DNA from 3 places in the Kluyvera sp. NPDC087067 genome. Region 2 is predicted to be linked to each of the others. Evidence: predicted binding sites of a transcription regulator. Region 2 holds the regulator's gene; each other region holds the start of a gene.

Region 1 (8,108 bases), 440 kb from region 2:
GCCAAAGCGCGTCAGCCGGGTGCCCATTTTGCTGTCACCGGGGAGGATATCCGCCATCGCATGGATTTCCCCCTGCGCATCCTCAAGCGTGCTGCCAAGATACATCAGGCCACCGCATTCCGCGTAGATAGCCACGCCGCGCCGGTGCGCTTCACGCAGTTGCGCCAGCATGGAGGTGTTGGCGGCAAGGGTTCGGGCATGTAATTCCGGGTAGCCGCCGCCCAGCCAGATCATCTGGCACGCTGGAAGCTCCCGGTCGTGCAGCGGGCTAAAGCGCACAATGTTCACCCCCGCGCGTTCCAGTAGCGCCAGATTATCCGGGTAGTAAAAATTAAAGGCTTCATCATCGGCAAGCGCCAGCGTTAAGCCTTCACCGGCAAGCGGCGTCGTCGGCCATTCTCCAACCGGTAAGGCGTTCAGTTCACTGAGCGAGAGCAGCGCGTCAATATCCAGCGTGCGTTCAAGCGTGGCGGCAAAATCCTGCCACGGTTTGGCGTTAAGCGTTGATTCGCGGGCGGTGACTAGCCCAAGATGGCGCTCGGGCAGCGCCACGCCTTCCACGCGCGGAACGTAGCCCAGCACCGGAATAGCGCAGTAACGTTCGATGGCGCTTTTCAGCAACTGGAAGTGGCTGTCGCTGTTGACCCGATTAACAATCACCCCGGCGATGTTGAGGCTGGGGTCGAAGTGCTGAAAGCCCATGACGGTTGCGGCAATCGAGGTGGAGACCGCTTTGCCATCGACCAGTAAAATCACCGGGCAGCCCAGCTGTTTGGCCATCGCCGCGCTGCTGCAATAATTGGGGTCAGTGCCGTAACCGTCGTACAGGCCCATGACGCCTTCAATCACGGCGATATCCGCGTGCTGCAAATGGTCACAAAACAGGGCGTTGAGAATCGAGGTGGGCAGCATAAAGCTGTCGAGATTACGCGAAGGGACGCCGCACAGCGCGGTATGCCAGCCGGTGTCGAGATAGTCAGGGCCAACCTTGTACGGCTGAACCCGCAGCCCGCGCTGCTGGAGCAATTTCAGCAAGCCCAGCGTCACCGTGGTTTTACCACAGCCGCTGCCGGTACCTGCAAGAACAAATGCGTGCTGTCTGGCTGCCATACCCTGACCCTATTGCCGAGGGACGAGTATAGCCGTGCGCTTGCCCGATCAGCCGACCGTGCAACGCAAAGCAACCCACTTCCCACCGAAGTTGTTGTTAATGACCAACAGGCAGGTCTTCTGGCTTAGCGTCATCCTCACCCGTCCTTCCCGATCCGGCGATCAGTGGTGTTTACGGGGTCGTCAGCATCACAGCAGCGGGGGCTGCGGGGGATTTATACACGCGTGTATTCACCCCCTTCCCTGGCACATAATGTGCCTGACCTGTTGGTTGCAGATTTATGCCGGCACCGCGCCCGCATAAAATAAAAGCAGCTTACTCTAGCGCGTCAAATAAAGGATTTCGTTGCGCTATGACAATACCGGTATATTTACGGTAGTTATATTTTGAAGGCTAAAGCAAGGAATATCATGAGCGTGGCACGCTGCCCCGGTTCCTGCGGGGAAATTATTCAGGGCTGGATTCTGGGCAGTGAAAAGCTCATCTCGTGCCCGATAGACTGGTACAGCACGGTGGAGGTGCGTGACGGCTCGCCCTTAGCCAACGAGCGCCCGCTCACCCGCGCAACGCTTGAGGCCGTGCTGGCACACTTTGGCTATCCACCGGCGCTAAGCCAGACGCTACAGGTTGAGGTTCACTCGACAATCCCGATTGCCAAAGGCATGGCCAGCAGCACCGCCGACATTGCCGCCACCGCCGTTGCCACAGCGCATCACTTGGGGTATTCATTGAATGAATCAATTCTGGCTGCGCTGTGCGTGTCGCTTGAGCCAACGGACAGCACGCTTTTCGATCAGTTAACCCTGTTTGATCATCATGACGCGCATACTCAAATTGGCTGTGGCCCCTCGCCTGAATTCGACCTGCTGGTGCTCGAAAGCCCCGTCATTCTACGCACCGCAGATTATCACCGTTTACCGCGTGAAGCGGCATTACAGGCCAGCGCCGCAAGACTGCATCAGGCGTGGGAAAAGGTGCAGGCAGGCTGCGCCAGCAATAGCCCGGAACGGTTAGGCGAGGCGGCAACGCTCAGCGCGATCGCCAGCCAGGCGCTGCTGCCCAAACCGGAGTTTACGACGTTGCTGTCGCTGGTTGAATCTTGCGGATTATACGGAATAAACGTGGCGCACAGCGGCAGCGTGGTCGGGTTAATGCTCGACCGCCATCGCCACGATGTGGAATATTTGAGATGGGCGCTGGCACAGCAAAAACTCAGCGATTGGTGGCCGAAACAGCACCTGGTAAGTAAGGTGTCGGGCGGAGTTCAGCTAAGCACCTGACGAAGCGCCGCCAGCAGCCGCTGGTTTTCCGCCTCGCTGCGAATTGCCACGCGGAAGTAGCGCGCATCCAGCCCCGGATAGTTGGCACAACTGCGGATAAGAATATGGTGTTGCAGCAGCGCGTACTGCAATTCAACATCCGGCCTTTCACAGCGTAAAAACAGATAGTTGGCTTGCCCCGGATACACTGTCAGCCCATCAATGTCGCACAGCGCCTGATAAAATCGCGGGCCTTCCTGCGCCAGCCATCGCCGGGTTGCCTGTTGATAAGCGTCATCGCACAGGGCAATTTCACCTGCCAGCGCGGCAAAGCTATTGATTGACCACGGCATCTGATGCTTACGCAGTCGCGCCACCGCCTCGGCGTCACCGTTGAGTAAATAGCCTAACCGCAGGCCAGGAATGGCGTAAAACTTGGTGAGCGAGCGCAGCACCCAAATGTGCGGATGTTCGCCAAGATGCGGGATAAAACCGGGTTCGTCGGCGATAAAGTCGATAAATGCTTCATCTAAGACCAGCGTAATATCGAGCGTCCGGCAGCGTTCGGCTATCGCCTCCAGCAGCGTGCGCTCGGGCAGCAGCCCGGTCGGGTTATTCGGCGTGCACAAAAACAGGCAGTCAAGCTCTGCGCTTAGCGCCGGTAAGATGCGCTCGGTCAGCTGCCAGCCGTCTTCTTCGCGCAGGGCAAAAGTCTCTACCTGGCAATCAAGCGTGTCCAGCGCCCGGCGGTACTCGGCAAAGCCCGGAGCAATCACCATCGCCCGACGCGGCTTTAAACCGCGTGCAAGGGTGAAAATAGATTCGGTTTCACCGTTGCCCGCCAATACCCACGAAACAGGCACCCCGTGATGCGCAGCCAGCGCCGCGTGCAGCTGCGCATAGTCTACGTCGGGATAATGCTCGGCACATGAAAGCTGGGCAATGATGGCCTGCTTTACGCTCTCCGGCATACCTAGCGGGTTAATGTTGGCGCTAAAATCCAGCAACTGGTCGGCAGAGATGCCGAGCAGCGCCGCTGCTTCACGGGTGTTGCCGCCGTGGACGCTTTTGAGTCGCGACACGGTAAATTACCCGCGCCTTGCCAGCGTCGCGCCGTCGGCAAAGTAGGCTTTGATGCCTGCGAGAATTGACTCGGCGACTTGCTGCTGGAAGGCCGCGGTTTTCAGCTTACGTTCTTCTTCAACGTTACTAATAAACGCGGTTTCGACGAGGATTGATGGAATATCCGGCGCTTTTAATACCGCAAAACCGGCCTGTTCGACCTGATTTTTATGCAGGTTGTTGATCTTACCAAGCCTTTGCAGCACGGCTTTACCGAACTTCAGGCTGTCGGTAATGGTCAGCGACTGCACCATATCAAACATCGTGTGGTCAACGTAGCGGTCGCCGCTCTTGCTCACGCCGCCCACTAAGTCAGCGGCGTTCTGGGTTTGCGCGAGGTATTTGGCCGCGGTACTGGTGGCCCCTTTGGTCGACAGCGCAAACACCGAGGAACCGCTCGGCTGGCGGCTGGTGAACGCATCCGCATGAATGGAGACAAACAGGTCGGCGCGCTGCTTTTGCGCTTTTGCCACCCGGACTTTGAGCGGAATAAAAATATCTTCGTTGCGCGTCATGTAGGCTTTCATATTGCCTTCTTTCTCAATCAGCGCGCGCAGGCGACGGGCAATTTGCAGTACCACATCTTTTTCCCGCGTTTTATGCAGCCCCACCGCGCCGGAGTCTTCGCCGCCGTGACCGGGGTCAAGCATGATGACAATCGGACGGTCACGCCCGGCTTTGCCCGGCTGCGGGCCGCTTTGCGCTGGCGGAACCTGATTTTCGAGGCCGTCTTTATTGTATTCCTCCAGCAAGGCCAGCAGCGGATCCTGCACGTCATTGCTGTTGGAAGGATAGAGATCCATGACCAGGCGCTCTTTAAAACCGGCGACCGGCGCCAGGGCAAAGAGCTGCGGTTTAACATCTTGTTTTAGCTCAAATACCATGCGCACGGTTTGCGGATCAAACTGCCCGACACGCGCCGATTTAATATAGGGATCGTCGGCGCGAATCTGCGCCCCCATGCCTTTTAGCACCGAGTTCAGATTAACCCCTTCGAGATCCACCACCATACGGTCAGGATTGCTTAGCGCAAACTGTCGGTACTTAAGCACACGGTTAGACTCCACCGTGACGCGCGTGTAGCTGGACGCCGGCCAGATACGCACAGCCACCACCTGACTAACGGCAGCTAAACCCACCTGACTCACGCTCAACAACCACATGGCGCCCGCCCCTTTTAACAGGCGACGACGACTTAACGACTGACTTCCCGACATGCTCCATCCCAGGCAAAAAAAGACAATTTGAATTTACGCATTTTACGATTGACCGAAAACTTTAACCAAAGGTGGATAAGCTGTCATCTATAAAAGGGTAAACATTCGTAGGATCAACACAATTGGCAGCAGGCTATTGCGTTATTTAGGCAAAATCCGGCTTGCGTTTCGCCCGAAAACAGAATAAAAATACATTAATTACGAATAGTCATGCATTGAGGGTTGTGCCGTGGTGAAGGAACGTAGAACCGAACTGGTAGAGGGGTTTCGTCATTCTGTCCCCTATATTAACGCCCACCGGGGGAAGACGTTTGTCATTATGCTCGGCGGTGAAGCCATTGAGCATGAAAACTTTTCCAGCATCGTCAGCGATATTGGTCTGCTCCACAGCCTGGGCATTCGCCTGGTGCTGGTCTACGGCGCGCGCCCGCAAATCGATGCCAATCTGGCTGAGCACCACCATGAGCCGACCTACCATAAACATATTCGTGTTACGGATACTAAAACGCTGGAGCTGGTGAAACAGGCTGCGGGTCTTCTGCAGCTGGATATTACCGCACGGCTGTCGATGAGCCTTAACAATACCCCGCTACAGGGCGCGCACATCAACGTGGTGAGCGGCAACTTTATTATCGCCCAGCCGCTAGGGGTGGATGACGGCATCGACTACTGCCACAGCGGACGTATTCGTCGTATTGATGAAGAAGCGATCCACCGCCAGCTCGACAACGGGGCGATTGTGCTGATGGGGCCGGTTGCCGTTTCAGTGACCGGTGAGAGCTTCAACCTCACCTCCGAAGAAGTGGCGACCCAACTGGCGATTAAGCTCAAAGCGGAAAAGATGATCGGCTTTTGCTCGTCGCAAGGGGTTTACAACGAGGCGGGCGAGATTGTCCCGGAGCTGTTCCCGAACGAAGCACAGGCGCGTATTGAAGAACTCGAGCAGGAAGGCGACTACCTTTCCGGCACCGCGCGTTTCCTGCGCGGCGCGGTAAAAGCCTGCCGCAGCGGCGTGCGTCGCAGCCACCTGATTAGCTATCAGGAAGACGGCGCGCTGTTGCAGGAACTGTTCTCCCGCGACGGTATTGGTACGCAGATTGTGATGGAGAGCGCCGAGCAAATTCGCCGCGCCACCATTAACGATATCGGCGGGATTCTGGATCTCATTGCCCCGCTGGAGCAACAGGGGATTCTGGTGCGTCGTTCTCGCGAACAGCTGGAGATGGAGATCGACAAGTTCACCATTATTCAGCGCGATAACACCACCATTGCCTGCGCCGCGCTTTATCCGTTCCCGGAGGAAAAGATCGGCGAAATGGCCTGCGTGGCGGTGCACCCGGATTACCGGAGTTCATCGCGCGGCGAGGTGCTGCTGGAGCGTATTGCTACGCAGGCAAAACAGATGGGGCTTAATCATCTGTTTGTGCTGACCACGCGCAGCATTCACTGGTTCCAGGAGCGCGGGTTTAAGCCGGTTGATGTGGAGCTGCTGCCGGAGAGTAAAAAGCTGCTGTATAACTACCAGCGTCGGTCGAAGGTGTTGATGACGGATCTGGTGTAAACCGGTAGCCCGGGCAAGGCGTTTACGCCGCCCCCGGGGTGGCTCGCAACCAATCCCGACGTCACTGCGTTCGGCCGGGCTACCCTTTTGAGAGGGTTAGGTGCATTCCAGCCCGTGTAGGCCGGGTAAGGCGAAGCCGCCACCCGGCAATCGGCACCGTTGCGCCTGATGGCGCTACGCTTATCAGGCCTACCCTCCATCTACCGCTATACCACTCGTACACCCGCTGGCATCAGCTTCTCCGGTGTGAGCAGGACGCTTTCGCTGCCATCATCAGTTTCTGCACACAAAAGCATGCACTCGGAGATTTCCCCGCGCATTTTCGCTTTCGCCAGATTGCACAGCACCACCACGGTTTTTCCCAGAAGCTCTTCCTCACTGTAGTACGGCACCAGGCTGGTCACCGTCTGCAAGGTACGTTCGCCAACATCAATCTGAGCAATGTATAACTTGTCAGCGTTTGCATGGCGCTCTACGGCGACAATCTTGCCGGTACGCATCTCCAGTTTGGCAAAATCACCATAAACTACCGTTTCCATCTTCTCCCTCCACCTTAGTAAAGTTTTAGTAAAAAATAACAAAAATCATCAGTTTTTCCGCATAATATTGACAACAATGTTAGGTCAATCACTGTTTACATCAGAGAAAATGTCGGGTGGGTATTGAATAATACCGCGTCAATTTACTGAAAAAAGATGCAGGAGCCCTCGCTTGCTTTACAATGGTTTGCATCAATGGGGCAACGTCAGAGAAGAGAAAAAATGGCTACACTGAAAGATATCGCGACCGAAGCGGGCGTTTCGCTGGCAACGGTTTCACGGGTATTAAACGACGACCCCACCCTGAACGTGAAAGAAGAGACAAAGCACCGTATCCTGGAGATTGCCGAGAAGCTGGAATATAAGAGCACCAGCTCGCGTAAGACCCAGGCACACGCGGTTGGGCACCATCATATTCTGGCGATTTACAGCTATCAGCAGGATCTTGAAATCAACGATCCTTACTATCTGGCGATTCGCCACGGCATTGAAACGCAATGCGAAAAGCTCGGCATTGAGCTAACAAACTGCTATTTCAACAACGCGCTACCGGAACTGAAAAAAATCACCGGCGTATTGATTGTCGGGCAGCCGTCGCTCGCCATTCGTGACGCGGCCACTGCGTTAACGGATAATATTTGCTTTATCGATTTCCATGAACCTGGCAGCAACTATGATGCCGTGGATATCGATTTGGTGCGTATCGCAAAAGAAGTTATCGACTTTTTTATCGCCGAGGGCGCGTCGCGCATCGGGTTTATCGGCGGCCAGGATGAACCCGGCAAAGCTGATATCCGTGAAGTGGCCTTCGCTGAGTACGGCCGTCTTAAAGGGGTGGTGTCGGAAGATGACATCTGGCGCGGTGGTTTTTCCAGTTCTTCTGGCTATGAGCTTGCAAAAATCATGCTGGCGAAAGCGGATTTCCCCACAGCGTTGTTTGTCGCATCGGATTCAATTGCCATCGGCGTACTGCGCGCTATCCACGAACGCGGACTCGCTATCCCGGAAGATATCTCGCTTATCAGCGTTAATGATATCCCCACCGCACGCTTTACCTTCCCTCCACTCTCCACCGTGCGCATTCACTCAGAAATGATGGGCAGCCAGGGCGTGAACCTGCTGTTTGAAAAAGCCCGCGATGGGCGCGCGCTGCCGCTAAACGTCTATGTTCCGAGCGTGCTAAAACTGCGCGGTACTACCCGCTAGTTGCGTTTCTGACGCGAAATCCTCTGCGCTCGGCTCCCGGGGGCGGCGCTTGACGCGCCTTGCCCGGGCTACAGGTTCAGCACCGTCTGCAAA
Region 2 (8,108 bases):
CGTGGACGGGCGAGCATGATACGCCCGTCACTATCTATAGCTGGGTAGGGGCCGCTACGCGCTATCTGTTGCTTAAACGCGGTGTGATTGGCAATACCAAAATCAGCGCCCGTGAAGAAGAGATTCTGCAAAGCGAAGTCGTTGTGCGTCCCGATTCCGCCGAGCGGCATCATGCGATGATTAACTTCTGGCGCACCACGCTTTCCTGCGCGCTTGGCATCTTATTCTGGCTGTGGACCGGCTGGACATCCGGTAGCGGCGCCATGGTGATGATCGCCGTGGTAACGTCACTGGCAATGCGCCTGCCGAATCCACGCATGGTGGCGATAGACTTTATCTACGGCACTATCGCGGCGCTGCCACTCGGTGCGCTCTATTTCCTGATAATCATTCCTGCTACCCAGCAAAGTATGCTGCTGCTTTGCATAAGCCTTGCGGTCATGTGCTTCTTTATCGGTATCGAAGTGCAAAAACGCCGACTGGGTTCAATGGGGGCATTGGCCAGTACCATTAACATCCTGGTACTGGATAATCCGATGACCTTTCACTTTAGCCAGTTCCTGGATAGCGCGTTAGGGCAGATAGTGGGCTGTTTCATGGCGTTTATCGTCATTCTGCTTATCCGCGATAACTCACGGCTGCGCACGGGGCGCGTACTCCTGAACCAGTTTGTGTTGGCTGCGGTATCGGCAATGACCACCAATATGGCGCGTCGTAAAGAGAATCATCTCCCTGGACTCTATCAGCAGCTCTTTTTGCTGTTGAACAAGTTCCCCGGCGATATCGCCAAGTTCCGTCTGGCGCTGACCCTGATTATTGCGCACCAACGTCTGCGCGATGCGCCAATACCGGTGAATGACGATCTCTCAGCATTCCACCGCCAGCTGCGCCGCACCGCAGACCGGGTGATCTCTGCCAGCAACGACAACAAACGTCGCTACTACTTTACCCGCTTACTGGGCGAGTTAGAGGTGTATCAGCAGAAACTGCGTACCTGGGATGCGCCCGCGCAAGTCACCGAGCCGGTTGAACGGCTGGTACTCATGCTGCACAAATACCAGAGTGCGCTCACTATTAATTAAGTTTTTATCCCTCATGTAGCCCGGCCAAGCGAAGCGCCGCCGGGTTAGCCACCCTATATCCCCGATGTAAATTTCACTTTCAGCATTCTGGAAACTGTCCCCCCACAAGCGATGGCTATACTTAAACGGAGACACTTTTCAGGAGGATGTAATGACAACGCTTGCACTGCAGGACAACGATCTTTTTCAGACCGGTTATCTGGTTAATGGTGAATGGCGCAAGCTTGATACCACCTTTGACGTCCTCAACCCGGCAACGGGCGAGCTGGTCGCCAAAGTCGCGAAAGCCGGTACAAAAGAGACTGAAGACGCGATAGCCGCAGCCGCTAAGGCCTTTCCATTGTGGCGAGCAAAGACCGCAAAGGCGCGCTCTGAACTGCTTTATCGCTGGTATCAGCTGATTATCGACAATAAAAGCTGGCTGGCGCGGCTGATGACCCTGGAGCAGGGGAAACCGCTGAAAGAGGCGGAAGGGGAAGTCGAGTACGCGGCGAGTTTTATCCAGTGGTTTGCAGAGCAAGGCAAACGGGCGAACGGTGAAATCATCCCGCCGGTTAAACCGGGTTCACGCATTCTGGCCACCCGCGAACCTATTGGCGTTGTGGCGGCGATTACCCCCTGGAATTTCCCGATGGCGATGCTGGCCCGCAAGCTTGGCCCGGCATTGGCCGCCGGCTGCACCGGGGTGATTAAACCCGCCAATAACACGCCATTATGCGCATTCGCGCTCCTCGCGCTGGCGAAAAAAGCCGGGATCCCCGATGGCGTGTTGAATGCGGTCGCCGGGAATACCGCAGAAATCAGCGATGCCATCATGGCGAGCCACGAGGTGCGCAAAATCTCCTTCACCGGTTCAACCTCGGTGGGCAAAACGCTGGTACGCAATGCCGCAGAAACCATGAAGAAAGTCTCCATGGAACTTGGCGGTAACGCGCCGTATATCGTCTTTGAGGACGCGGATATTGATGCCGCCGTGCAGGGTGCCATTGCCAATAAATTCCGTAATGCCGGGCAGGTGTGCGTCAGCGTGAACCGTTTTTACATCCACGATAGTGTTTATCAACGCTTTGTCAGCCAACTGGCGAACGCCGTGAAGGCGCTGAAAGTGGGGAACGGGCTTGATGAAGGGGTTGTTGTTGGGCCGCTTATTGAAGCATCGGCGGTAAAAAAAGTGCGTGAACACGTAGAAGATGCGATTGCAAAAGGCGCCGAAATCCTCGCCGGTGGTGAGCCGCATCATCTGGGCGGTAACTTCTGGCAACCGACGGTGCTGGGGGAGTGTCATGAGCAGATGCAACTGGCGCAGGAAGAGACGTTCGGCCCGTTAGCTGCCTGCTTCCGCTTTAGCGATGAAGAGGATGTTATTCAACGCGCGAATAATACTCCCTATGGCCTGGCCGCTTACTTTTACACGCAAAATCTGTCCCGCGTCTTCCGGGTCTCACAGGCCTTAGAAAGCGGCATGATCGGTATTAATGAGTGTGCGGTATCGACAGAGCTTGGGCCGTTTGGTGGCGTTAAAGAGTCGGGGCTGGGACGTGAAGGTTCGGTTCTGGGATTGGAAGAGTACCTTGAGGTCAAAACGTTACACATTGGGGGGTTATAGACACATGGGATTGGATGAGGGCGTGGAGATGAAAATCTATACTTTTGATTTTGACGAGATAGAGGATCAGGGCGATTTTTACCGTGAGTTTGCCCGACTCTTTGCCCTCGACGGCGAGCCGATCCGCGATCTGGATGCGCTGTGGGAAGCGGTGATTAGCCCAGAGATGCCGCTTCCTCTGGAGATTGAATTCATTCATCTCGATGATAAGCAGCGTCGACGCTATGGCGCGTTGATCTTGTTGTTTGATGAAGCGGAAGAAGAGCGGGAAGGGATGCTGCGTTTTAACATTCGGCGCGGATAAAAAAAGCCCTCGCAAAAGGGCGAGGGCAAGTCGTCGGTCAAGACGACGAGGGTTTATTTGTACAGCTCTGCGGTCGCGTGCCAGCTATCGCCGGTACGTGCTTCAATAATACGGTAGCTGCTAGCGCCTTGTTTTTCAGCTTTTGCGGCTAACTCGCTACGCATGTCCATTGGTGCACTCCCAACCTGTGACAGAGAGATGGTGCCCATGGATTGCAGATTCTGTGCCTGGTCGGCGTTAATTTGTTGTGCGGCGGCGTTTGCGCCGAAAGAGAGTACGGATGCCAGACCAAGGGATGCGATGATAATTGCGCTTTTCATACTATTTACTCCTCACCTTATTATGCAGCGGTGAGAGGACGTTCTTTCTGATTCCTGAACCGCTGTAGATATTTTATTTGCTGATAATTAAAGCGTTATTTCACGAGAGCTTATTTATACAGCTCAGCGGTTGCGTGCCAATGAGAACCGGTACGCGCTTCAATAATGCGATAAGAAGATGCCCCTTCTTCCTGTGCTTTTTTGTTCAGCATTTGGTGCATATCCATCGGGGTGGAACCTACGGAGCCGATGGAAACGGTGCCAAGGGATTCACGCGATTGGGCCTGCTCGCTATTGATAGAATCAGCGGCGAATGCGCCAAAAGAGAGAACGGAAAGGATGCTTAGGGCTGCAACGGTTGTTTTGATTTTCATGATTCTTACCTCGTCGAATTTTTTTGGAAGGTCTTTATTCTGTGACCCTCATCACGAAATTAAGTATACACTAATCACATGAAATATTAATACCCGACTAATGGTTTCGCGTGTAATTACTTGTCAGAATCCGTCATTTTTAGAACTTTTATGTATAAAAAAAGGCATAATCTGGCAAAGTTAAACGTCAATAATGCGTAAAATCAAAAAGATAGGATAATTTGATATTTTGTGCGCTTAAGGCGGGATATATTCACTGTGTATATGTATTGAGGCGGTAAATCGCACTAAATGCTAACGAAACGGCAGTGGAAGATAGGGGAGTTGGGCGGGGAGAAGCCGCTCCTCTGGACATCCAGAGGAGGCAGCAGAGAGCCTTACAGTTCCTGTTCGAACAGGATCTGGATAGCCTCAAAGAGTTCTTTAACGCTAAAGCCTCTGGCGGGAGTGGTGAAAATCGTGTCATCGCCGGCAATACTGCCGAGAATGCCTTCAGCCTTACCCAGTGAGTCCAGCAGACGTGCGATTAGCTGTGCCGCGCCGGGGCTGGTATGGATGACAACCACGGAGTCGTTGTAATCAATATCCAGCACCAGATTTTTAAGCGGGCTGGTGGTGGTCGGTACGCCAAGCTCGGCTGGCAGACAGTAAACCATCTCCATTTTGGCATTGCGCGTACGCACGGCGCCAAACTTAGTCAGCATGCGCGAGACTTTGGATTGGTTAATATTATCGAAGCCCTCTTCCTGTAAGGCCTGAACAATTTCGCCCTGAGAGCTAAATTTTTCTTCCTTCAGAAGGGCTTTAAAGGCTTTAACTAATTCTTCTTGTTTGGTTGAACTTCGCATAAGTCACCCGAGTATGGTGGTGAAATTAACATTATTATGCATATAGGTGAATTTTTATGCAAAACAATTTGCCCCAAGAGGCTAAATAAAAAACAGAAAGGCAGGATTTTAGCAAATATTAGCCCTAAGAAACATGCTTATGTCACGGGACGCAAATAAGTTAAAAGTAAATGAATTGTTATTAAATTGCTGTTGTTTTACGCAACATGCTGCGTATATTGTAATCGATAGTTGATGAAAATTTGGTTTCGTAGACAGGCCTTTTTCTGGAAGTCATGCGATGACGCCAACAATGCTGTTGGATAACCCGCATTCTGTAAGCAATTATATTGTAATTATTTACCTCGTGAATTAAGGTCGCCGCAACGGAGTAACAACAGGTCTCTCCTGCGTTGGTTATGCGGTCCACAGCAGGTCGTTACCTGAATGTCATTAACCATAATAAGGAGTTTAGGATGAAAGTCGCAGTCCTTGGTGCCGCCGGCGGAATCGGTCAGGCGCTTGCCCTACTACTAAAGACCCAACTTCCTTCAGGTTCAGAACTCTCATTGTATGATATCGCCCCCGTCACGCCTGGTGTCGCGGTCGATCTCAGTCATATTCCTACTGATGTTAAAATCAAAGGTTTCTCGGGTGAAGATGCGACGCCAGCGCTCGTTGGGGCTGATGTGGTCCTGATCTCCGCGGGTGTTGCCCGTAAACCCGGTATGGATCGCTCCGATCTGTTTAACGTTAACGCCGGGATTGTGAAAAACCTGGTACAACAAATTGCCAAAACCGCGCCAAAAGCCTGCATTGGTATTATTACCAATCCGGTCAACACCACGGTGGCCATTGCCGCTGAAGTGCTGAAAAAGGCGGGCGTGTACGATAAGAACAAACTGTTCGGCGTCACGACGCTGGATATCATCCGCTCTAACACCTTCGTGGCGGAGCTGAAAGGCAAAAACTGTGGCGATGTTGAAGTGCCGGTGATTGGCGGCCACTCTGGCGTGACCATCCTGCCTTTATTGTCACAGATCCCAGGCATTAGCTTCTCCGAACAGGAAGTGAATGACTTAACCAAACGCATCCAGAACGCGGGCACCGAAGTGGTGGAAGCGAAAGCGGGTGGCGGATCCGCAACGCTCTCGATGGGACAAGCGGCAGCGCGTTTCGGCTTGTCGCTGGTTCGTGCTCTACAGGGCGAAAAGGGCGTGGTGGAATGTGCTTATGTTGAAGGCGACGGCGAATACGCGCGTTTCTTCTCACAGCCGCTGCTGCTGGGTAAAAACGGGATTGAAGAACGCCGCGCAATCGGCAAACTGAGCGCCTACGAACAGCAGGCGCTGGAAGGGATGCTGGAGACGCTGCGAAAAGATATTCAGCTGGGTGAAGAGTTCATCAATAAATAAGACGCAAGGTCTTACTGTCACAAAGGGGCCGTATGGCCCCTTTGCTTTTAGTCCATTAGTCTGATGCCGGATATTCCTGAATCGTCACCTGCATCGTCAATTTCTTATCATCCCGCATCACGACAACCGGAATGACCGAACCTGGGCGAATCTCTGCCACCTGATCCATTGTCTCCAGCGCAGACACCGCCTGCTTACCGTTCACCGAGATAATCACGTCGTTGTTCTGGATACCGGCCTGGGCTGCCGGGCCATTCGGTGAGACATCGTTGACCACGATCCCTTGAATCGGGTCGATGCTGCTGCCCTGCGCGTGCAGAGGCGCAATTTCACGTCCGCTGATGCCGATAAAGCCACGGATTACCCGACCATCGCGAATCAGCTTGTCCATGATCTTGGTTGCCAGCTGGAATGGGATGGCGAAGCTGAGCCCTTCCGGCGTCTCACCGTCATTGCTCTTATCAAAGGAGAGGGTGTTAATGCCCATCAGCTCGCCCAGCGAGTTGACTAACGCACCACCCGAGTTACCGTGGTTAATCGATGCGTCGGTTTGCAGGAAGTTCTGCCGACCGCTTGGGTTCAGGCCAATACGACCGGTGGCGCTGATAATCCCCTGGGTGATGGTCTGTCCGAGGTTGTATGGGTTACCAATCGCCAGGACCACATCTCCAATATGGGGAACGCGTGCTGGATTAATCGGAATCACCGGCAGGCCACCGGTGGCGTTGATCTTGAGTACCGCCAGATCGGTCAGGCTATCGGAGCCCACCAATAGCGCTTCAAACACGCGGCCATCCTGCAGGGCGACAATGATTTGATCGGCATTGTTGATCACGTGCTTATTGGTAATGATGTAGCCGCGTTCATCCATAATCACCCCGGAGCCGAGCGTTTTTATCTCCAGTTGATTGTTGGTGCTGTTGTTGACGCTGCGATTATAGACGTTGACCACCGCAGGCGCGGCGCGGCGCACCGCAGGGTTATAGCTCGCCGGCGTTTCATCCGTGCTGCTAAAGTGCGGGGTGGATAATGGGTTCCACTGGCGCAAAGAGGGGACGGTGGCAATCAGTATGCCGCCGACCAATAAACCGAGTGCGACCGAACGTAAGAGCTTTACAAGCATGATACCGGCATCGTTGATAAGGAAACTGAGACGAAGCATACCACGAGTTAACCGGACATACATTCCATGCTATGTCCGGTTTTACATGGATTATCGCATAAGCAGATAGATGCTCTCAGTTCCGCGTAGAACGTTCACGGCAATCACGGCTGGCTTGGCTTCCAGCACTTTGCGCAGTTCGGCGATAGACTGCGTTGGCTGGCGGTTAATGCCGATAATGACATCATCCTTATGCAGACCAACCTGGGCGGCAGGACTGCCTTTCTCGATATCGGAAATGACCACCCCTTTAGTCCCATTTTTCGCCTGCCCATCGCTCAGTTGAGCGCCTTCCAGCGCGGGAATAATCAGTTGGGCGCTGGCGGTGGCTGAGGTGCTCTTGTCGAGCGTCACTTCCACTTCCATCGGCTTACCGTTACGCAGCAGACCCAGTTTGACCTTGGATCCCGGCTCGGTGGTGGCAATACGGGAGCGTAGTTCGGCAAAGCTGTTGAGAGGTTTACCGTTCAGGCTGGTAATGACGTCGCCGGATTTTATCCCCGCTTTCGCTGAACCTGACCCCGGCAACACTTCACTGATAAATGCGCCGCGCTGCACGTCGAGATTAAAGGCTTTCGCAATATCCGCCGTCATCTCCATACCGCGAATACCCAGCAGGCCGCGTTTGATTTCACCAAACTGAATCAGCTGCTGCGCCAGGGTTTGCGCCATATTGCTTGGTATAGCAAAGCCTATCCCTACGCTGCCACCGCCGGGAGCCAGAATGGCGGTATTGATGCCAATCAGTTCACCGTTGAGGTTAAGCAGCGCGCCGCCGGAGTTGCCGCGGTTGATGGCGGCGTCGGTCTGAATAAAGTTTTCCAGCCCTTCCAGATTCAGGCCGCTGCGCCCCAGCGCCGAAACAATCCCTGACGTTACCGTCTGCCCAAGGCCAAAGGGGTTACCGACGGCGACGGCGAAATCACCGACGCGCAGCTTGTCAGAGTCGGCAATGGCGATCTGCGTTAAATGGCTGGCTTTTTGAATTTGCAGCAGGGCGATATCGCTCTGATCGTCA
Region 3 (8,108 bases), on a different contig from region 2:
ACAGGCCAACGGAGGCAATATCATGCTTCTTCGCCCATGCCAGCAGCGTTTTGTTGGCGGTACCCGCCAGCGCCCCGGTAATGATGTCGATCTGGTCAGCAGGGGTGACGCGCAGGCCATTTTTCTTTTTCACCGGCAGATTAAGCTGCTTCATCAGCTCATCCACCACGCAGCCGCCGCCGTGGACAATCACCAGCGGGCGCTGATGTGATTCACGATAGTGCACCAGCGCGGTAAACAGACGCTCCAGCGCTTCTTCGCTATCCAGTAACACGCCGCCCAGTTTGATAATTAATGGATTCATCGTCGTCACACCTTAAATAAGAGACTGCGTCTCAGCGAAGCCGAAACGAATATTGGCGCACTGCACGGCCTGTGCGGCAGCGCCTTTCAATAAGTTGTCTTCGGTCGCCACTATAATCAGGTGCTCGCCCTGAACGGCAAAACCGATATCGCAAAACGGCAGCCCGACCACGTTTTTCAGTGCCGGCACGCCCTTGTCGTATAAACGCACCATCGGCTTGTCGGCGTATGCCTGTTGTAAAGCGGCAGCCACCTGTGCATGGGTCACGCCCGGCTTCAGTCGACAGGTGATCGTTTCCAGAATACCGCGCGCAAAGTTGCCCAGATGCGGCGTGAAAATCACCTCCGCTCCAAGGTGGCTGGCGATTTCCGGCTGATGGCGGTGGGTAAACACGCCATACGGTTGCAGGCTCACTTCGCAGAAGCTGTTAGAAATAGCGGCTTTACGCCCGGCACCGCTCACGCCTGAAGTGGCGTTGATCACCGGCCACTGGTTGAGATCCAGGAGATCGCCATCAATCAGTGGTTTCAGAGAAAGCTGCGCCGCCGTTGGGTAACAGCCCGGCACCGCAATCAGCTTAGCCTCTTTTAGCGCGTCTGCGCGCCACTCGGCCAGACCATATACCGCCTGCGCCAGCAGTTCTGGATGCTGATGGGTGAAACCGTAATATTTTTCATAGAAGGCGCCATCGTTGACGCGAAACGCACCGGAAAGGTCGAACACAACGCAGCCCGCCGCCAGGAACTGCGGGGCCAGGTCATGGCTTACTTCATGAGCGGTCGCCAGGAACACCACGTCCACATCCGCGCTGAATTCACTGATGTCGGACATCGGCTGCAACGGCAGATCGACAATGCCTTTTAGCTGTGGATGCAAATCGGAGATTAGCTTTCCCGCATCATTGCTTTGCGCTGAGACCGTCAAAGCGGTTATGTTCATATGAGGATGGCGATTTACATAGGTCACAAGCTCCGCGCCAGCGTAACCGCTCGCGCCCACAATCAGCGTATTCAACATCGGTGCAATTCACCTTCTTATGTCTGTTTGCCTGATTAAGCGTAAACACTTCACCTTACACTTGGTGGGTTTTATTACGCCTAATGATAATGTATTTTTATTCACAAATACTGCATGAATATTGATACTATCACGACCCGAGGTGTGTCAACAATGAAAAACAATTTACCCCCATTTATCGAGATTTACCGTGCGTTGATCGCCACCCCGTCCATCAGCGCAACCGAGGAAGCGCTCGATCAGAGCAATGCGTCTTTAATCACTCTGCTCGCTGACTGGTTTGCCGCTTTAGGCTTCGAGGTAGAGGTGCAGCCGGTGCCAGGCACCCGCCATAAATTCAACCTGCTTGCCCGCACCGGTCACGGTGCAGGCGGGCTGCTGCTCGCCGGTCATACCGATACCGTCCCGTTTGACGATGGCCGCTGGACGCGCGATCCCTTCACCCTCACCGAGCATGAAAACAAGCTCTACGGTTTGGGTACTGCCGACATGAAAGGTTTCTTTGCGTTTATTCTCGACGCATTGCGCGATGTTGACGTTACACAGCTGAAAAAGCCGCTCTATATTCTGGCGACCGCCGATGAAGAGACCAGCATGGCGGGGGCGCGCTACTTTGCCGAATCCACCGAAATACGCCCGGACTGCGCCATTATCGGCGAGCCCACCTCGCTACAACCGGTGCGCGCGCACAAAGGCCATATGTCGAATGCGATTCGCGTTATGGGCCAGTCCGGCCACTCCAGCGATCCGGCGCGCGGCGTTAACGCTATTGAAATTATGCACGACGCCATTGGCCGCGTGATGCAGCTGCGCGACTCGTTGAAAGAGCGCTATCACTATGAAGCGTTCACCGTGCCTTACCCGACGCTCAACCTCGGCAGCCTTCACGGCGGTGATGCTTCAAACCGCATTTGCGCCTGCTGCGAGCTGCATATGGATATTCGTCCGCTGCCGGGCATGACCTTAAACGATCTCAACGGCCTGCTGGGTGAAGCGCTGGAGCCGGTCAGCGCGCAATGGCCGGGCCGACTGACCATCAGCGAGCTGCATCCGCCGATTCCGGGCTATGAATGCCCACCGGATCATCAGCTGGTTCAGGTACTGGAAAAACTGCTCGGTACACAGACCGAAGTGGTGAACTACTGCACCGAAGCGCCGTTTATCCAGAACCTGTGTCCGACGATCGTGTTAGGCCCCGGTTCCATCAATCAGGCCCACCAGCCGGACGAATACCTGGAAACGCGCTTTATTAAGCCGACGCGCGAGTTAATTACCCAGGTGGTGCATCACTTCTGCTGGCACTAATGTGTTCTGCCCGGTGGCGCTACGCTTACCGGGCCTACCCCCGTCTGTAGGCCGGATAAGCAAAGCGCCATCCGGCATCTCAAAGCCGCGCTCTCCTTCACATTTTCATAAGCATTTCTTATCTGGCACGATGCAAATTAACTTTCGTAAATTGCCGCGATTTATTCGTTTGCTGAAGCGATTTCGCAGCAATTGACGTAAGGGTTTTTACGTGGCTTTATAAAAGAGGTGTCTTTATTCTGCCCTTACGTTCCAGGGGTTGGGATATAACAAAATAAAATGAGATGGGGTGTCTGGGTTAATGAACGAACAATATTCCGCGTTGCGTAGTAATGTCAGTATGCTCGGTAAAGTGCTAGGCGATACCATCAAGGATGCGCTTGGCGAGAACATTCTTGACCGTGTCGAAACTATCCGTAAGTTGTCGAAATCTTCTCGTGCGGGCAATGAAGCCAACCGCCAGGAGCTGCTGACCACCTTACAGAACCTGTCTAATGATGAACTGCTGCCGGTTGCCCGCGCGTTCAGCCAGTTCCTGAACCTGGCCAACACCGCTGAGCAATATCACAGCATTTCGCCAAAAGGCGAAGCCGCGAGCAACCCGGAAGTGATTGCCCGTACCCTGCGTAAACTCAAAGACCAACCCAATCTCAACGAAACTACCATCAAGCAGGCCGTTGAATCTCTGTCGCTGGAGCTGGTACTGACCGCACACCCGACCGAAATCACCCGTCGCACGCTGATCCACAAGATGGGCGAAATCAACAACTGCTTAAAACAGCTCGATAATACCGATATCGCCGACTACGAACGCAATCAAGTGATGCGCCGCTTGCGCCAGCTGATTGCGCAGTCCTGGCACACGGACGAAATCCGTAAGAACCGCCCAAGCCCGGTTGATGAAGCCAAATGGGGCTTTGCGGTTGTTGAAAATAGCCTGTGGGAAGGCGTGCCAAACTACCTGCGGGAACTGAACGAACAGTTAGAAGAGAACCTCGGCTATAAATTGCCGGTGGATTTCGTGCCGGTGCGCTTCACCTCCTGGATGGGCGGCGACCGCGACGGCAACCCGAACGTGACCGCCGAAATTACCCGCCATGTGCTGCTCCTGAGCCGCTGGAAAGCCACCGATCTGTTCTTAAAAGATATTCAGATCCTGATTTCTGAGCTGTCGATGGTTGAATGTACCGACGAACTGCGCGAGCGCGTGGGTGAAGAAGGCGCGACCGAGCCGTATCGCTATCTGATGAAAACCTTGCGCAGCCAGCTGATGGCTACGCAAGCCTGGCTGGAAGCGCGTCTGAAAGGCCAGCGCCTGCCGAAACCTGCCGGTCTGATTAGCCAGAACGAACAGCTTTGGGAACCGCTGTACGCCTGTTATAAATCCCTGCAAGCCTGCGGCATGAGCATCATCGCCAACGGTGAGTTGCTCGATACCCTGCGCCGCGTGAAATGTTTCGGCGTGCCGCTAGTACGCATTGACGTACGTCAGGAAAGTACCCGCCACACTGAAGCGCTGGGTGAACTGACCCGTTATCTGGGCATCGGCGACTACGAAAGCTGGTCTGAAGCCGATAAACAAGCCTTCCTTATCCGCGAACTGAATTCTAAACGCCCTCTGCTGCCACGCAGCTGGGAGCCAAGTAATGACACCCGCGAAGTGCTCAACACCTGTAAAGCGATTGTTGATGCTCCGCAGGGTTCCGTGGCCGCTTACGTTATCTCAATGGCCAAAACGCCGTCCGACGTACTGGCCGTTCATCTCTTGCTAAAAGAAGCCGGGATCACGTTCGCCCTGCCGGTCGCTCCGCTGTTTGAAACGCTCGACGATCTCAACAACGCCGACGACGTAATGACCCAACTGCTGAATATCGATTGGTATCGCGGCTTCATTTCAGGCAAACAGATGGTGATGATTGGCTATTCCGACTCCGCAAAAGATGCGGGCGTAATGGCCGCATCCTGGGCGCAATATCAGGCGCAGGATGCACTGATCAAAACCTGCGAAAAAGCCGGTATTGAACTGACATTATTCCACGGTCGCGGTGGCTCAATCGGCCGTGGCGGCGCACCGGCGCACGCCGCGCTGTTGTCACAGCCTCCGGGCAGCCTGAAAGGTGGCCTGCGCGTTACCGAACAGGGCGAGATGATCCGCTTCAAATATGGTTTGCCGGAAATTACCGTCAGCAGCCTGTCGCTGTACACCAGCGCCATTCTGGAAGCGAACCTGCTGCCACCGCCGGAACCCAAAGACGAGTGGCGCGGCATCATGGACGAGCTGTCGGATATCTCCTGTGAGATGTATCGTGGCTATGTGCGTGAAAACAAAGACTTCGTCCCTTACTTCCGTTCGGCAACGCCAGAGCAGGAACTGGGCAAGCTGCCGTTAGGCTCTCGCCCTGCAAAACGCCGCGCAACCGGCGGCGTCGAGTCCCTGCGCGCCATTCCGTGGATCTTCGCCTGGACCCAAAACCGTCTGATGCTGCCCGCCTGGCTGGGTGCCGGTGCCGCGCTGCAAAAAGTGGTCGAAGATGGCAAGCAGAGTAAGCTTGAAACCATGTGCCGCGACTGGCCATTCTTCTCTACCCGTCTGGGTATGCTGGAGATGGTGTATTCCAAGGCTGACCTGTGGCTCGCCGAATATTACGATCAGCGCCTGGTGAAACCAGAGCTGTGGGCGCTGGGTACCGAACTTCGTGACCTGCTGGAAGCGGATATCAAAGTCGTCCTGGATATCGCGAACGATGCGCACCTGATGGCCGATCTGCCGTGGATTGCCGAGTCCATCCAGTTGCGTAATATCTACACTGACCCACTGAACGTTCTGCAGGCAGAACTGCTGCACCGTTCACGTCAGGCGGAAGAACAGGGGCTCGAACCGGATCATAACGTTGAGCAGGCGCTGATGGTCACCATCGCTGGTGTCGCCGCAGGTATGCGTAACACCGGTTAACCATTAACGTAGGCCGGATAAGGCGTAGCCGCCATCCGGCAACGTACCCCGGTCGGCCTGATGGCGCAAAGCTTATCAGGCACACCAAATCTGAAGCCCGCTTCCAAAAGGCCACAATCTTTGTGGCCTTTTTCCATATCTGCGGTTAAGGTTTCTACGTTGTACATCACGACAGGGAGCCTCATGTTTCTCGACATCAACCCACTGCTTTCCCACATCGCATCGGGCGCAACACCGCTGCAAAAAATCTGGTTTGCTGCCAGCCACACCCCCACGCCAGAGATGGCCTTTCAGGTCGATTTTCCGCGTCTGGAGATTGTGCTTTCCGGGCAACTGGCAGATGCCGGGCTTCATGGCGATTGCGTACACATGAATGGAATGGATGCGCTTTATGTTCCCGCCGGTGGCTGGAACTTCCCGCTATGGCATCAGCCTGCCACAACTCTGAGCGTGCTGTTTGGTAAGCAACAGCTTGGCTTTAGCGTGCAGCAGTGGGATGGCAATCAGTTGAAAAACGTGGCTAAACAGCACGTAGCCCGCCGGGGGCCACGCGTCGGATCGTTCTTGTTGCAAACCATGAACGAAATCCAGATGCAGCCACAAGAGCAGCAAACGGCCCGGCTCATTGCCACCAGCCTGATTAGCCACTGCGCCGACCTGCTAAGCAGCCAGATCCAGACGGCTTCCCGCAGCCAGGCGCTGTTTGACGCCATTCGTGAATATATTGATACCCACTTTGCCGAGCCGCTCACGCGTGAATCGGTGGCGCAGGCGTTCTATATTTCGCCTAACTACCTGTCGCACCTGTTCCAGAAAAGCGGGATTATGGGATTTAACGAGTATCTCAACCATACCCGACTTGAGCATGCCAGACGGCTGTTAAAGGGCTACGATATGAAGGTTAAAGAGATTGCTCATAGCTGCGGCTTTGTCGACAGTAACTATTTTTGCCGCCTGTTCCGTAAAAATACTGACCGTTCGCCGTCTGAATACCGTCGCCAGTATCACAGTCAGCTCACTACGGCAGAATAATATGGGTATGCTGCGGCGCGGAGAGTAGCTTGCGCACCGCACTCATCACCTTCTGCGGTTCGCGTAAAAAGGCGCTAATCCCGGACTGCACATAGCGACTCTGGGTAAAGCGGTCGGCCCCACTCAGATCGATATCGGTAATCAGTAATACGGCATCCGCACGGCGAATATCATCCTCAGTGAGCGCATTCTCTATGCCAAGCGCCCCCTGGGTTTCAATTTTAATGTTCCATTTTTCCTGCTGGCAGAGTTTTTCCAGACGCTCAGCCGCCATATAGGTATGGGCGACGCCGCTTACGCAGGCAGTTACCGCCACTAACATTCGTCCGCTTGTTGCTGTCATCGCTCCCTCCTTGCAGAAAACAAACACAGCGGGCGCAAACATGACTTTCGCACCCGCCAACCCTTCATTGATGATGTCGAAGCATCGCTTAGGCACTCTGCGCTAAGTGTGCCTCAATTTTATTCATAATAGCGTCAGCGCGTTTTACCGCATCACTAATATTAACGCGCACAATGGTTTTACCGGCAAAACGCTCTTCCGCCTTAATCCCGATATCCTTAGTCAGAATCACCATATCCGCTGCGTCAACGTCGCTTGCCGTCAGCTCATTCTCCTGGCCAATCGACCCCTGTGTTTCCACCTTCACGTTCCAGCCTTTTGACTTCGCCGCACTCTCCAGCGCTTCCGCTGCCATGTAGGTATGTGCCACGCCGGAAGGACAAGCCGTTACCGCAATAATATTGGTCATAATCTTTACCTTCTCATTAGTTAATTTCGAAATCTAAATCCAGGTCGTCTTCTTTCTCGACAACCGCTTTTTTGTTCTTACGTGCCAGACTTTTCAGCAGGTTAACGCTGACGCCAGTCACTACCGCACCCACGACAATCGCCAGCAGATACCCCAACTTGCCTTCCACTACTGGCAGGACTATCAATCCACCCCACCCGGCATAGCATTGCGCGCCCATCAGTGCGGCGGTTACCGCGCCGCAAACGGAGCCCAGCATAATGGAGGGGATCACGCGCAGCGGATCGGCTGCGGCAAACGGAATCGCCCCTTCGGTCACGCCCACGCAGCCCATCACCAACGCCGCTTTACCGGCTTCGCGTTCTTCACTATTGAAGTTTTTACGATTAATCAGCGTTGCCAGCCCCAATCCTAACGGCGGTACGCAGATACCGACGGCGGCGATAGCGACCACGGTATAAACTCCCTGAGAGACGCAAATCAGCATGAAGGCATAGGCCACCTTATTCACCGGGCCGCCCATATCGAACGCCAGCATCAGGCCCATAATCACCGCCAGAACCACGATGCTGCCCTGCTGCATTCCTTGCAGCCACTGGGTCAGGCTGGTGGTTAGCATGCCAACCGGTTCACCCAGTCCCCACATCATGATCCCCGCCGTAATAAGCGTTCCGGCAATAGGAATCACGAAGATAGGCATCACCGAGCGCAGCACCTTATGCACCGGAATTTTCTTTAAGTAATA

Evidence for each region. Region 2 encodes ArgR, which controls arginine synthesis, uptake and breakdown. Its sites were predicted from a motif close to ANTGAATAAAAATACANT; they were not measured.
Region 1: a site for ArgR is predicted at 4,888-4,905, ahead of argA (amino-acid N-acetyltransferase). Genes of this name have one in related genera too.
Region 3: a site for ArgR is predicted at 1,410-1,427, ahead of argC (N-acetyl-gamma-glutamyl-phosphate reductase). Genes of this name have one in related genera too.

What each region holds. Positions count from the first base shown of each region.
Region 1 is NZ_JBIUZS010000002.1:259,749-267,856, forward strand. It holds gene ACIPDS_RS06655 (cobyrinate a,c-diamide synthase) at 1-1,110, opposite strand, end outside; cobalamin riboswitch at 1,203-1,393, opposite strand; gene ACIPDS_RS06660 (L-threonine kinase) at 1,522-2,391, shown strand; gene cobD (threonine-phosphate decarboxylase CobD) at 2,376-3,452, opposite strand; gene amiC (N-acetylmuramoyl-L-alanine amidase AmiC) at 3,459-4,709, opposite strand; gene argA (amino-acid N-acetyltransferase) at 4,939-6,270, shown strand; gene ACIPDS_RS06680 (tRNA-binding protein) at 6,477-6,809, opposite strand; gene ebgR (transcriptional regulator EbgR) at 7,032-8,015, shown strand.
Region 2 is NZ_JBIUZS010000002.1:700,510-708,617, reverse strand. It holds gene aaeB (p-hydroxybenzoic acid efflux pump subunit AaeB) at 1-1,082, shown strand, start outside; gene ACIPDS_RS08665 (NAD-dependent succinate-semialdehyde dehydrogenase) at 1,234-2,688, shown strand; gene ACIPDS_RS08660 (hypothetical protein) at 2,717-2,992, shown strand; gene yhcN-B (DUF1471 family stress response protein YhcN-B) at 3,046-3,312, opposite strand; gene yhcN (peroxide/acid stress response protein YhcN) at 3,423-3,686, opposite strand; gene argR (transcriptional regulator ArgR) at 4,064-4,534, opposite strand; gene mdh (malate dehydrogenase) at 4,990-5,928, shown strand; gene degS (outer membrane-stress sensor serine endopeptidase DegS) at 5,984-7,051, opposite strand; gene degQ (serine endoprotease DegQ) at 7,142-8,108, opposite strand, start outside.
Region 3 is NZ_JBIUZS010000011.1:86,631-94,738, reverse strand. It holds gene argB (acetylglutamate kinase) at 1-304, opposite strand, end outside; gene argC (N-acetyl-gamma-glutamyl-phosphate reductase) at 317-1,321, opposite strand; gene argE (acetylornithine deacetylase) at 1,475-2,626, shown strand; gene ppc (phosphoenolpyruvate carboxylase) at 2,928-5,579, shown strand; gene ACIPDS_RS20770 (helix-turn-helix transcriptional regulator) at 5,763-6,611, shown strand; gene ACIPDS_RS20765 (PTS fructose-like transporter subunit IIB) at 6,598-6,954, opposite strand; gene ACIPDS_RS20760 (PTS fructose-like transporter subunit IIB) at 7,043-7,363, opposite strand; gene ACIPDS_RS20755 (PTS fructose transporter subunit EIIC) at 7,380-8,108, opposite strand, start outside.